Regions from separate parts of the Raoultibacter timonensis genome, predicted to be linked through region 2. Evidence: predicted binding sites of a transcription regulator. Region 2 holds the regulator's gene; each other region holds the start of a gene.
What was found. Region 2 encodes HrcA, which represses chaperone genes, less so after heat shock. Its sites were predicted from a motif close to TNTTAGCANNCNNNNNNNNNGNNTGCTAANA; they were not measured.

Region 1 (4,471 bases), 1.3 Mb from region 2:
GCGTACGTTGCCGTAGGCTTGACTACGCTGCCGCTTGTGGCGCGGCGCAAATCGCCTTGGCTCGTTTTCATCTTCGTGATGATAGCCTTTCTCGGAACGCAGAGCGTTTTGAACGGATATACGCTTGCCGTGCTCGGCCCGATCATCGCGCTGTTCACGATAGCCCATGAGCGCGATCGCACGGAGGCCATCGTTGCCACCGTGCTCGCGGTTGCCTCGCTGCTCTTCATTGCGCCGCCGACGAAGAGCGAAAGCCTGGCCGATCTTATGCGGCTGCAGAACGTCACGTACATGGTGGCTGCCGCGCTCGGCGGTTTCGCCCTGCGCACCCATCAGGAGTACGTGCTCGAAACCGAGCAGCGCGCCATCGCGGCGGAGAAGAGCCGCGAGGAAGAGGCTGCCCGCCGTGTCGAGGCGGAGCGCGTCCGCATCGCCCGCGAAATCCACGACATTACGGCTCACTCGCTGTCGGCGGTGAGCATTCAGGCTGCGGCGGCCGATCGCCTTATCGACAAGGATCCGAAAGCCGCCAAAGAGGCCATCGGCACGATCCGCGCAACCTCGAAGGACGCCCTCGAGGAGATACGTAGCATGATCGGCGTGCTTCGCAGCGGCGATGCCCAGGCCGAAACGGCTCCGACTGTGGGAACCGAGCGTATGGCCGATATCGTCTCGTACCTCGAGGATGCGGGCATCGAGGTGGACTACGACGCTTCGGGCTTCGATCGCGAACGGGTTCCCGCCTATATCGATGTGGCGCTGTTCGGCATCGCCCGCGAAGCTGCAACCAACATCGTGAAACATGCGCAGGCAAGCCACGCTTCGATTCGTCTCGCCGTCGATGGCGAGACGGTGCGGCTTTCCGTCGAGGACGACGGGTGCGGGCGCAGCGACGAGGGCGCAACCGACGGGCACGGCATCGAGGGTATGAACGAGCGGGTGAGCCTGCTCGATGGCACGATAACCGCGCACAACCGCGCGGGCAAGGGATTCGCCGTGCGCGTGGGCATCCCTTTGACCGAAGCTGGGAGGAATCATGGCTGAAGAACTCATCGGGGGCTCCGACCTCTACAACGATAAATACCGGGAGATGCAGGAGCGCTTGCGCCAGCGCAGCGAAGAGGCTGCGCGCATGGCCGACGAGGCGCTCAGCCGCGGACCCGAGCTGCGCGTGGTGATCGCCGACGATCAGGATCTCGTGCGAAACGGGTTCAAACTCATCCTCTCGTCGTTCGAGAACCTCAAGGTGGTGGGGGAGGCGAGCAACGGGCGCGAGGCGGTCGAGCGCGTGCGCGAGACGAAGCCCGACGTGGTGCTCATGGATATACGCATGCCGATCGAGAACGGCATCGAGGCGACGGCGGAAATCACCGCCGATCCCGAGCTGGCTGATACGCACGTCCTGATCCTGACGACCTTCGATATCGACGAATACGTGTACGACGCGCTTTCCGCCGGGGCGAGCGGGTTCATGCTCAAAGATTCCGAGCCCGACGATATAGCCGATGCCATCGAGGTGGTCGCCCAAGGCGATGCCCTCATCCAGCCTTCGATTACGCGTAGGCTCGTGGAAACGTTCGTCGAATCGCGCACGCGCAGGGTTCATTCCGAGACATCGCTTTCGGTGCTCACCGAGCGCGAGCGGGAAATCCTCGCTCTTGTGGCGCGGGGCCTCACGAACGACGATATCGCGTCCGATCTCGTTATCTCTCCGGCAACGGTCAAAACCCATGTGGCTCGCATCATGTCGAAGCTCGGCGCACACGATCGCGCGCAGCTCGTAGTGCTCGCTTACGAGAACGGGCTTGTGGTGCCGGGGTCGTGAAGCTGGGGTACGATGTGTAGAGTCCTTGTGAAACCTAAGTCAAAGAGACTTAGGTTTTCTCAAATTGGGTTGCATTCCCTGCCGTTGGTGGTAATATACCGCATTGTTTAGCACTCGTTACTCAAGAGTGCTAGCACTCAGCTCAAACGAGTGGTTAAATAGAGCAACGTGACGTGATTCAGAAAGAGCCGATCGAAAGGAAGGCATAGATATGAATCTTAAACCATTGGGTGACCGCGTGATCATCAAGCCGGATGAGGCGGAGACCACGACTGCGTCGGGTCTGTACATTGCGTCGGAGGCCAAGGAGAAGCCGACGACCGGTGTTGTGCTCGCCGTAGGCGATGGCAAGCTCGACAAGGACGGCAAGCATCTGCCGATGCCCGTCGAAGTCGGCGACAAGGTTATCTATGGGAAGTTCGGCGGCACCGAGGTTACCGTCGACGGCGAGGACGTTTTGATCCTGCGTGCCGACGACCTGTATGCGGTCTTCGCATAAGCCTAGTTTTTCTGTATCCCTGTCAAACATACCGCCTTTTCGCTGCATCGATGCGGAAAGCGCGGGTTGCAGTAAGTAAATGAGAGGAAATGAGCACTATGGCAAAAGATATCAAGTTCGAAGCCGATGCGCGCAGCGCACTTGCGGCCGGCGTTTCCAAGTTGGCCGATGCCGTTAAGGTAACCCTTGGCCCCAAGGGCCGCTACGTCGCCCTCGAGAAGTCCTACGGCGCGCCCGTCATCACCAACGACGGCGTGACCGTCGCCAAGGAAGTCGAGCTGGAGGATCCGGTAGAGAACATGGGCGCCCAGCTCGTCCGCGAAGTTGCCGTTAAGACCAACGACGTTGCGGGCGACGGCACCACCACCGCAACGCTGCTCGCCGACGTCATCGTTTCCGAGGGTCTGCGAAACGTGACCGCCGGTGCCGATGCGCTCGGTATCCGCCGCGGCATCCAGAAGGCAACCGACGCCGTTGTCGAGGAGATCAAGAACACCGCAACCGAGGTTTCCGGCAAGGATCAGATCGCCAACGTCGGCACCATTTCCGCAGGCGATGCCGAGATCGGCGAGAAGATCGCCGAGGCTATGGACGCTGTCGGCAAGGACGGCGCGATCTCGGTCGAGGAGAGTCAGACGTTCGGTCTCGAGATGGACATCGTCGAGGGCATGCAGTACGACCGCGGCTACATCTCTCCCTACATGGCTACCGACATGGAGAAGATGGAAGCCGTTCTGAAGGACCCCTACATCCTTTTGACCGACCAGAAGGTCAGCAACATCCAAGACATGGTTCCGCTGCTCGAAGAGGTCATGAAGTCCGGTCGCCCGCTGTTCCTCGTCGCCGAAGACGTTGAGGGCGAGGCTCTGGCCACCATCCTCCTGAACAAGCTGCGCGGCACCTTCAACTGCGTTGCCATCAAAGCCCCCGGCTTCGGCGATCGCCGCAAGCGCATCCTCGAGGACATCGCCGCCGTCACCGGTGCGCAGGTCATCGACAAGGACTTCGGCATGACCATGGCCGATGCCACCATCGACATGATGGGCCATGCCAAGACCGTCAAGGTCACCAAGGACACCGCGCTCATCGTCGACGGTGCTGGCGACAAGAAGGCCATCGAGGATCGCATCCACCAGATCAAGGCCGAGCTCGATCGCGTCGATTCCGATTTCGACCGCGAAAAGCTCCAGGAGCGCTTGGCCAAGCTCTCCGGCGGCGTTGCGGTGCTCAAGGTCGGCGCTGCTACCGAAAGCGAGCTCAAGGAGAAGAAGAGCCGCATCGAGGATGCCCTGCAGGCAACCCGCGCTGCGGTTGAAGAGGGCATCGTCGCCGGCGGCGGCGTGGCTCTCGTGAACGCCATCCCCGCGCTCGACAAGGTCGAGACCGCCGACAAGGACGAAGAGGTCGGCGTCGGCATCGTGCGCAAGGCGCTCGAGGCTCCGATGCGCGCCATCGCTCAGAACGCCGGTTTCGAAGGCAGCGTTGTCGTCGAGCACGTGAAGAGCATGAAGGTCGGCGAAGGCCTGAACTGCGCTACGGGCGAGTACGGCAACATGATCGAGATGGGCGTCAACGATCCGGTGAAGGTTACCCGCACCGCGCTGCAGTCCGCTGCTTCCGTGGGTGCGCTCATCCTCATCACCGAGGCGACCATCAACGAGATTCCGAAAGACGGCCCCGATTTGTCCGCGCTCGCAGGCGCTGCCGGCGGCATGGGCGGGATGATGTAAGCGCTCGCTTACCGTTTTTACCGTAAAGCTTCAAACTCGGAAATTGGGCGGCCTTCGGGCCGCCCTTTTTTGAAGCGTCGAGGCATTGGGGCGTCGGTCGATGTGTACGGAAGCGCGGCGCCGCCGGATCCTGCGAAAAGCGCAAGAGCCCCTCGACGGGCAGCGCAGCGGATCGGGAGGTTTCGTGCAGCTTTTTTCGATTATGCGCTCTGCGAAAGGCAATTCGAGCGCCGAAAGAGCTTTTCTGATCGCAGATCCAATCAGCAACAGAGACCCGATGATGTATCGTCCCTCTGACCAGGCGTTATCGAGAGCGTTCGGCGAGGCGGCGATCGGTGGGGTACCGTTCGGGCTGCTCGTCGTCGCTTAAACGAAAAAACTGCACTCAAGTCGCAGTTCAGCGAACGGGAATACAGC
Region 2 (4,471 bases):
CGCCCCCTCATCGCCTCGCAGAGAGCGCGGCGAATCGAGGTGCTTCGCTCCTCCTCCCAGCAGACGAGCACGGCTGTCGCATTCCCCGCCATCTCGCGCACGCCAGCAAGGCCCGTCGGCTCCAAGACCTCGGGGACGCGCGTCTGACCCGACTGCATGGCAGCGCTCTTCGCGATGGTGCGCCAGCGAGCCGTACGCGATGCGGCCTTCTTCGCATCGAGCTTCACGATGGAGCGCTCGCAGGAAAACGGAACGAATCCCGCTACACCGATCTCGGTCGCGTGGCGGATGATCCCGTCCATCTTATCGCCTTTCGCGATCCCCTGAACGAGCACCACCGTCGCCCCGTTGCTTTCACTCTCGATTTTCTGCGCGATGCGCACGCAGCACGCATCGCGGTCGAACGAGACGATCTCGCATTCGAAGTAGTCCTGCGCAGCGTCGATCACGGCAATGTGCTCACCGGGTGCGAGCCTGAGCACCCGCGCATGCTTCGCGTCGTCTTCGGCGAGGCGCAAGAGGAATACCTCGTCCGCCTCGTCCGCGAGAACCTGGTTGTCGAGATAGAAATGAGGAAGCGACATGCGCGTTCGCCTTTAGTTGAACACGTCGCGAAGCTTCTGGAGCGGTGTGCGCTCCTCGGCCACGTCGTCGCCCATCTCCTCGGCGAGCTTTTCGAGCAGCTCCCGCTGCTTCTTCGTCACTTTCTTGGGGATCACCACGTTGACATGCACGTACATATCGCCGCGGTTATCGCTCTTGAAGCGCGGCATGCCGAACCCGCGTACGCGGACCACCTGCTCGTTCTGGCACCCCTCGGGAATGCGCACCTTGACGACCTCGTCGTCGAAGATGCCGTCTATTTCGATTTCCGCTCCGAGCGTCGCCTGCACGATGGATATGTTCGCTCGGGCATGGAGGTTGTCGCCCTCGCGCTCGAAGAACTCGTGGGGTTGGATGCGGCAGGTGACGATGAGGTCTCCCGCCACAGCTCCCTGCATGCCCGCCTCCCCGAATCCGGATATGCGCAGCTGTTGGCTGTCGCGTATGCCCACGGGAACCTCGACGGTGACGCGTTGCCGATCGGGAACGCGCCCCTGGCCCTCGCACTCGGGGCAGGGGTTGTCGATGGTGGTGCCGGTGCCCCCGCAGGTCTTGCAGGTTTGCGCGGTCTGCATGTCGCCCAAGAACGTATGCTGCACGGTGACGACGCGGCCCCTGCCCTGGCAATCGGGACACGTAACCTCTTTGCCGTCGGGTCCGAGACCCGTTCCGTCGCAATCGGGACAGGGCGCCAAACGGTCGTAGACGATCTCCTTCTTAGCACCGGCGGCCACCTCTTCGAGCGTCAGCCTGAGACCCACGCCCATATCGCGGCCCTCTTTGCGCGTGACGGCATGGTTTCCGGCACCGCCGAAGAACGAGCTAAAAAGATCCCCCATGCCGAAGCCTCCGCCGAACAGGTCCTCGAAATCGACGTACTGGGATCCGCCGCCTGCCGCGCCGGGAATCGTCCCGAACCTATCGTATTGGGCCCGCTTGTTCGGATCGCTCAAGACATCGTATGCCTCGTTGAGCTCCTTGAAACGGTCCTCTGCGTCGGGAGCCTTGTTCACATCGGGGTGAAGCTCCCTCGCCTGTTTGCGGAACGCTTTCTTGATCTCGTCTTCGCTGGCGTTTTTCGAGACGCCGAGCACCTCGTAGAGGTCTTTGGCCATTGCTCGGATACCTTTCTACAATCTACAATCAGCTGTCCTGCAACGCGCTCTGCGCGAGCCTGACCGCTTTGATGACCTTTGAATAATCCATGCGCGTCGGTCCGATCACCGCAACGACGCCTGCAGCCTCGCCGCGACCGTACTGGGTTGCAACGACCGAAACGCCGGAAAGAGCCTCGTCGTTGTTCTCGTGCCCGATCCGCACGATCGGCCCGATACCCGCCGTCGCATCGTCGAACACGTGAAGCAGCACCGCGTCGTCTTCGAGGATCTGCATGATGGGAAGGAGCGCTTGGGCGTGGCTGAACTCGGGTTGTCGCAAGAGCGTGCTCACGCCGATGCGATGGGCGCGCCCCGTATCGCTTTCCTGCAGGCAGTACATGACCTCTTCGAGCACGAGCCTCACCAGCGGATCGCCCAACGCCTCGGCCGCCTCGAGATCGATGCGATCCCTGACCTCCGTAAGCGATCTTCCCGCGAATACGTCGTTCAAGAGGTTCTGCACGGCTGCCAGATCGTCGGAGGAGACTTCTTCCGAGAACTCGACGGAGCGGTTGAGAACCTGGCCGTCCTCGGTTACGAGCACCACCAAAGCACGATGGACCGAAAGCGAGATGAGCGAAATCTGGCGGATGCGCAGAGCGAGCACCGAAGGCGCTAAAACGATGGAGAGGCAATCGGTCAAACGCGTCAGCGCAACCGATGTGCGCTCGATCAGATCGTCGAGCTCGCTTGCGTTCCTCTTCAGCTCCTCGACCGTATCGCTGTAGGGAAGCTCATCGGTTGCAAGCCCGCTTTCGAGCAGCTCGTCGACGAACGCACGATACCCGACGTCGGTCGGAATGCGCCCTGCCGACGTGTGGGGCTGCACGATATAACCGGCGTCTTCGAGCACCGAAAGCTCGTTGCGCACCGTTGCAGGACTCACGCCCAGCTTGTACCTCTCGACAAGCGTGCGCGATCCGACCGGGAGCGCCCGGGCAACGTATTCTTCGATAAGAGCGCTCAAAACCCGTTGCCGTCTGTCAGAGAGCACCGCTCGCCTTCCTTCCGTTCGATCCCATACGAAGCCAACCACGTATTTTAGCAGCCTCGCCCAAGGAGTGCTAATCATTCTTGTGTTTTATCGGTATCTTGACGTAAGCACCACAGAGACGGTCCCTACGGTCGGGAGCCGATCGCCGCCCGCAACGGACCGGCGGCTTACGGAGCCATATCGAAGATGCGCCCGTACAACTCGTTGCCGCACAGCCACCCCATAACCGTGGGAAGGTAGCGCCCTTCGCGGCGTTCGGCGAGCCCCGCCTCGACAAGCCCGCGGAAAACGGTCAACGACTCGGGCAGCAGAAGCGCCGCAGCCCCAACCTGCTCGTCGCTCACCCCTTGCACCATGCGCATGCCGAGCATGAGGTCCTCGGCGCACATCTGCCTCCTGTCGAGATCGTCGATGACCTGCCCATCCTGAACGCGCATGCGCCGCGCTTCGTTCTGGGTCATGGTGACGGCCGACGTGCCGAAGCCGAGATAGGGCTTCCCCGTCCAATAGGCGATGTTGTGGCGGCATTCGAATCCGGGTTTCGCGTAGCTTGCGACCTCGTAGCGCGCATAGCCTGCCGGATCGAGTACGCGCAGCGCGGTTTCCATCATGATAGCCTGCACGTCTTCAACCGGCGCTTCGAGAGCGCCCGACTCCACGAGGGTTTCGAGCAGCGTGTTCTCTTCGACCGTCAGCGGGTACACGCTCACATGGGCAACGCCCGCTTCGATGGCGCACGCCAGATCCGCCGCGAAACTCTCGTGGCTCTGCCCGGGAATTCCGCACATGAGATCGATGCTCACGTTCTCGAACCGCGTCTGAGCGCAGGCGATGGCCCGCTTCGCGGTTTCCGCATCGTGTACGCGCCCGAGCTTCCTCAGCAGATCGTCGTCGAAGCTCTGCACGCCGATCGAGAGCCTGTTCACCCCGAGCGCCCACAGGTCCTTCACCATGGGCTCGGTCAGGCTCTCGGGGTTCGCCTCCATCGTGCACTCCACCTCGGGCGTCAGATGTAGCGAGGTCGAAAGCGTGTACAGGAGCTTCGAGAGGTTGCCCATGCCGATATGGCTCGGCGTTCCGCCCCCGATGTATACGGTCTCGATGCTGCCGAGCTTTCCCTCGCGCGAAGCGCGCCTGATCTCGAGCACGAGCTCGTCAACGTAGTCGGCGATCGCGGGATCGTCGCAATCCGCAGCCCGCGTTGCGAAATCGCAGTACGCGCACCGCTGCTTGCAAAATGGGATATGCAGGTAGAGCGCCTTATACGGGTCGTACATGGTCTTCGCATCCCTTCTCGATCGCCAGCCGCAGCGCTTCGAGTACGCGATCGAAATCCGCAAGCGTTTGGCAGGAATTGATCTCCTTGCGGGCAACCGACGCGTGCGGAAGCCCTGCTAGGTACCACATGGCGTGCTTTCTCATGCGCACGATGTTCTTTCCGCCTCGCCGATCGAGCAGATCGGCGTGACGATGGGCCATGGCGAGCCGATCTTCCCAGCTCGGTGCCTTCGGCCGATCGGAGCCCGCCAGCGCAGCTTTCACGTCGGCGAACACCCAGGGGTTTCCCTCAGCGCCTCGGGCGACCATCACCGCATCGCAGCAGGTCTTCTTCACCATAGCGAGCGCGTCGTCGCCGCTTCTCACGTCGCCGTTTCCGATGACGGGAATCGCTACGGCGCGCTTCACTTCGGCAATCGTATCCCAATCGGCGCTTCCG
Region 3 (4,471 bases), 1.9 Mb from region 2:
GGGGGGGTGGTAAACTCCTTAGACGCCGCTTTTGAGGGCTGGGTCGATCCTTGCCTTCAGCCTCGTTCCCCTATGGCAACCTCCTTTCTTCAATATTACAGTATGGAGCCTAAAAACCCCATGATAAAAATCGGGGTTTTTAGGCGTCTTCTTCGGGAACCCATGATGCGCTGAACTCGGCGTCTTTGAACAGGGCCGCCAACCCCGTAATCTGCTTGAGGCGCAGGATCTCGTCTTTGTCCATGCCGAGGTGCTTCGATATCCATGCGTCCGAGCGGCCGAGCTCGTGGAGATCGGCGACGATCCTGCTCATGAGGTCGACGTTGTGGGATCCCCGTGCGCGGTTGTGCCTGATCGTTGATGCCATGCGGCAGTCGAGCGGCTTGTCGATCACGGATACCGGCAGCATGCCGCCCTCCCGTTCGCGGATGTCGGGGTGCTCGAGCATGACGCGGTAGCGGTGGAATCCGTCCACGATCACGTATTCGTCGCCCGCCTCGTCGAAGTAGCACACGATGGGCATGGTGTAGCCGTCTTCCCTGATGCTGTCGTAAAGCAGATCGAGTTCGGGTGGAGCCACCGAGTTCGGGTTGTACGAATTCGGCTTCACCTTCTCGATCGGTACGGCGATTACGTTGTATACAGGGCTTCTAGGCTCCATTCTCTCCTCGCTTTCCGATTACCGCCCGGTACTCGCGCTTGAGAGCATCGACGTGCCTTTGCTGCTCGCGCGTTAGCCCGAATCCCATGAAGCGGCAGTTGTGGTCGTTCTTCAGGATGCAGTAGCACATTCTCTTCCAGCTGGGGATGTCTTTGGTGCTCTTCACGTCGTCGGTGTGGTCGGGAAGGTCGCCCTCGAACACGATGCGGGAATTCTTGCGAAGGGTATAGTTGGAAACGCCGTTGCGCCTTATGCGGTAGCCGCGCTCCAAGAGCTCGGATATGACCTCTTCGCTCAGGCCTCCGCCTGTTTCGTGCCAGAACTCGATCGAGGTTTTGAACTTGCGCACGTAGCTTTCGCGCAGCCGGTGGGGGAGCGTTTCGAGCAGGAAGAACGTGAACGATTTCCACGTGTGCCCTTCGGGGAGTTCCAGGTTTCGATATCCCATGGCCTTGGTGCGGCAGTAGATTGCGCCGAAGTTCGCACCCTGCACGCGTCCGACGAGCTTGGCCCATATTTCGGGATCGATCACACGGTAGAGGTTGAGGCTGTCCTTCGCCGAATCTCCGAAGGGGGAGGCGACCCGCATTTGATCGGGCGAGAGGCCCGCCATGTGGTACAGGTCGTAAAGGCGGTTGTAGTCGTATCCGAAGAGCGCGTTTGCGTGCCAGACGTCGGACACCGACCAATCGTAAAGGGGGCTTGCGGCCCAAACGCCCTTGAATTGCGAAGTGATCCAGCATTTCCCTTCGTAGCCATGGCGCTTGTTGAGTATTCCGCTGTAGCGGTGCAGCGATTCGTCGGTGCGGATCCCGAGCAGGCAGACCGTTTTTCCGCCGCCGTGCGCCATCCGGTACCACCTTCCAAACTGCTTGGCAAGATCTTCTTGGTGCATCCTGTAGCGGTAGGTTTCGATAGGGTTCTTTCCGAGGTTGACGACGTAAGGGCGTTCGGGCATGGGACGGACCCATGCGTCTTCCTTCTCGTCGTCCCACGGATACCAGAACATCTCGTAGCTGCTGAGGGCGGTTCTCGTGGCCATGGGCAGGCACACCCAGTAGGGTTCCGTTTCTCCTTCGATTCTGTCGAAGGTGCGCTCGACGTACTCGGTCGTGGCCGAGTACTGTGCTTCGAAATCCTGATGGAACACGCCGACGATCTTGTTGGGGAAGTGTTTGTTTCTGAAGTCGAGCACCAGGTTGAGCAGAAGGCCGCTGTCCTTGCCGCCCGAGAATGATACGAACACGTTGTCGAACTCTTCGAACACGAACCGAAGACGGTCCTGCAGCGCTTCGAAAACGTTTTGTTCGGTGTATCTTCTAATCATATGGTCGATGCCGTTGGATGCCGTTTTGCGGCTTGCGCGGCGCATTCGCGAAAGCTCCTCTAATGTTTAGCATAAAATAATTATGATTGCCATAAAAACTGACCTATCGGCATCGTTAATCTACGGTCTCATCGATTTAGGGTCTTAGGCCTTGTCTTCGGCAGAGATCGGGTTTTGGCCAGGAGCAGTATGGGTATATCAGAAGTGCAGGATCTACAGTCGAGTTTTTTCGGTGTGATACGTCGCCGCTTCTGGTTGGGATGGGGCAGGGCACCATGGTCCTCCTTGCTCCTTGCGGAGGTGCAAAATCGTGTTTTCTTTTGTCAGCATCTGTTACGCGCTACCGCGACCTGTACGACATGCACTACATCGGGCACAGGAAAGACCTCGGTCGCGCCCGCCTCGCGGCTTGCGTCTCCGCGACGATAATCGATGACCTGGCATGTGGGACGACGATATGGCTGGTATCGCCTCGCAGGCGAGCGCACGCTTTCGAACAAGCGATTCCTCGCACGCACGAAGTCATCTCATTGCGACTGGATAGGCAAAAACGCCGTCGAGGTCACTCGGCGGCCGCCCTGCTTCCTGCGCGATCTTTGATAGTGATTGCGCATATGCGAAACTGCTATATTGCGGGTTTTCGCATTTTCGCAACTTCGCAGAAAACCGAGGCATGGCTGTTGTGCCACGCCGTCCTCGGGAGCCAGGCGCTTATTCCAGCTCGCCGCAACCAGGCTTCGAGCCGTCTTCCCCCATGCTTTTCTTGGCGAGGCGCGCCACCTGCATGACGACCTTCTGCTCCTGGTCGCCGAGCGACGCGAACACCTCCATCAGCTCCTGCGCCCGCAGCGAGCCCGCCGCCTTGACGCGCGAAGGGTTGTCGACCGTCTCCCAAGGCTCGGTGAAGGCGTCGTCTTCGGCGACCCCGTAGAAGGCGAGCAACCGGAACATGTCGACCGGGCTGAGAGACGTAGTCCCGCTTTCATAGCGGTATATGGCCTGGTACGTCTTCCCGATGACCTCGGCCGCCCCCTTCGCGGTGATTCCCGCCTTGGAGCGGTAGTAGCGCATATAACGTCCGAGCTCTTTCGGGGCAAGGCGTTTGTAGTCTCCGGTATTCAAAGGTTTTCCTTCTCTAGGGATGGAGTTGAATAATCAAACTCACCATACACTATGATTGAAAAAGTGGCAAGATTTCCAAGTCAAGCAGCATCGGCAGATATTACTATTGAAGGGAATAGTCACCCCTTCGACCGTCCAGCAAACAACGGAACGCATTGGAAGCACTCAGATGCCTTGCCTCGCTACGCCCAAAATCGACTACGGGCCGCTTTACACGGCGCTGTCCGAACTGTCGCGGATCCAACGCATAGACTACCGCTCCATCGCCACCGCGACGGGGGTTCCCTTCAAGAAGATCGTCTGCCTCATGAACCTCAGGCACGCACCGAACCTGAACTCCGTCGAGCTCGTCAACCTCGCCCGTTTCGCAGAGGTTCCCTTGAGCGAGGTGTCCGGCAGCGCGCGCCGCGAGGGTGATCGGCATGACTAGCCTTTCGGAGAAGCTGGAATCCCTGTCTAACTGGTGCACGGTGTCCCAGGCGTGCGACGTCCTCGAATGCAGCCCCCCTTTGGTCTACAAGCTCTTGGGGACGGGCCGCCTTGCCGGATGGAAGACCAGCGAGAACGGCAACTGGAAGATATCGAAGGCGTCGCTCGCCAAATGCGTCGGCGTCGCCTTGCCTTCGGAAGGAGGGGAGAACCGTGCCGAATAGCGCGCGCTCGGACGGCTACGTCGTGCTCATGGGCCACATGGTCGAGGATATGGGCCTATCGGGCAGCGAGCTCGTGGCCTACGCCATAATCTACGGCTTCTGCCAGGCGGGCTGCCCTTGCGAATGCTCGCTGCGGTACTTCCGGTTCTGGCTGGGCTGCTCGAAGTCGACGGCCATCCGCATCCTCGACTCCCTTGAAGCGAAGGGCTTCATCGTGCGGGACAGGAAGACGGTGAACGGAGTGCCCTTCACCTCCTACCGGCTCGGCCCCAACGCCGTCGCGTTCGTTCCCGCAAAGCCCGAGGTTTTCAACAATCGGCAGGTGGACGGGTGGTATCAAAATGACACTACCGGTTTCACCGAGCCTGCGCCCGCCGCCCCTGCGGCTGCGGGCTCCCGCCCGGGGGGCGGTGTCAAGATGACACCACCCGTCCCAAAACTGGACCCAATAAATAAGACAGATACAGATTCTGATTCCGATTCCGAATCCGTTTTCAAGAAGAAGAGCATCGAGGGGTTCAACGCCCTGAAGGCGTTCCTTCCGAACACCGACGGCGCATCGTTTGGATACGCGAACTACTGCGCCCTGCTCAAGATGGGCTACGACCGCTCCCGGATCGAACGGGCGATGTCCGACCTCGCCGAATCGATGCGAGAGGACTACCCCGACCGCCGCGCGCGGTTCTTCCCGCACGCCGAACGCCTCCT

Region 1: a site for HrcA is predicted at 1,931-1,961, ahead of MWL89_RS03030 (co-chaperone GroES). Genes of this name have one in related genera too.
Region 3: a site for HrcA is predicted at 2,053-2,083, ahead of MWL89_RS00810 (phosphoadenosine phosphosulfate reductase). Genes of this name have one in related genera too.

Annotation. Positions count from the first base shown of each region.
Region 1 covers NZ_AP025564.1:769,891-774,361, forward strand. Annotated here, with positions in the region: gene MWL89_RS03020 (sensor histidine kinase) at 1-1,044, shown strand, start outside; gene MWL89_RS03025 (response regulator) at 1,037-1,825, shown strand; gene MWL89_RS03030 (co-chaperone GroES) at 2,037-2,324, shown strand; gene groL (chaperonin GroEL) at 2,423-4,054, shown strand; gene MWL89_RS03040 (hypothetical protein) at 4,155-4,424, shown strand.
Region 2 covers NZ_AP025564.1:2,117,842-2,122,312, forward strand. Annotated here, with positions in the region: gene MWL89_RS08675 (RsmE family RNA methyltransferase) at 1-584, opposite strand, end outside; gene dnaJ (molecular chaperone DnaJ) at 597-1,718, opposite strand; gene hrcA (heat-inducible transcriptional repressor HrcA) at 1,747-2,754, opposite strand; gene hemW (radical SAM family heme chaperone HemW) at 2,922-4,031, opposite strand; gene dusB (tRNA dihydrouridine synthase DusB) at 4,015-4,471, opposite strand, start outside.
Region 3 covers NZ_AP025564.1:246,514-250,984, forward strand. Annotated here, with positions in the region: gene MWL89_RS00805 (IbrB-like domain-containing protein) at 140-661, opposite strand; gene MWL89_RS00810 (phosphoadenosine phosphosulfate reductase) at 651-1,988, opposite strand; gene MWL89_RS00815 (helix-turn-helix domain-containing protein) at 2,700-3,110, opposite strand; gene MWL89_RS00820 (hypothetical protein) at 3,280-3,540, shown strand; gene MWL89_RS00825 (helix-turn-helix domain-containing protein) at 3,533-3,763, shown strand; gene MWL89_RS00830 (hypothetical protein) at 3,753-4,471, shown strand, end outside.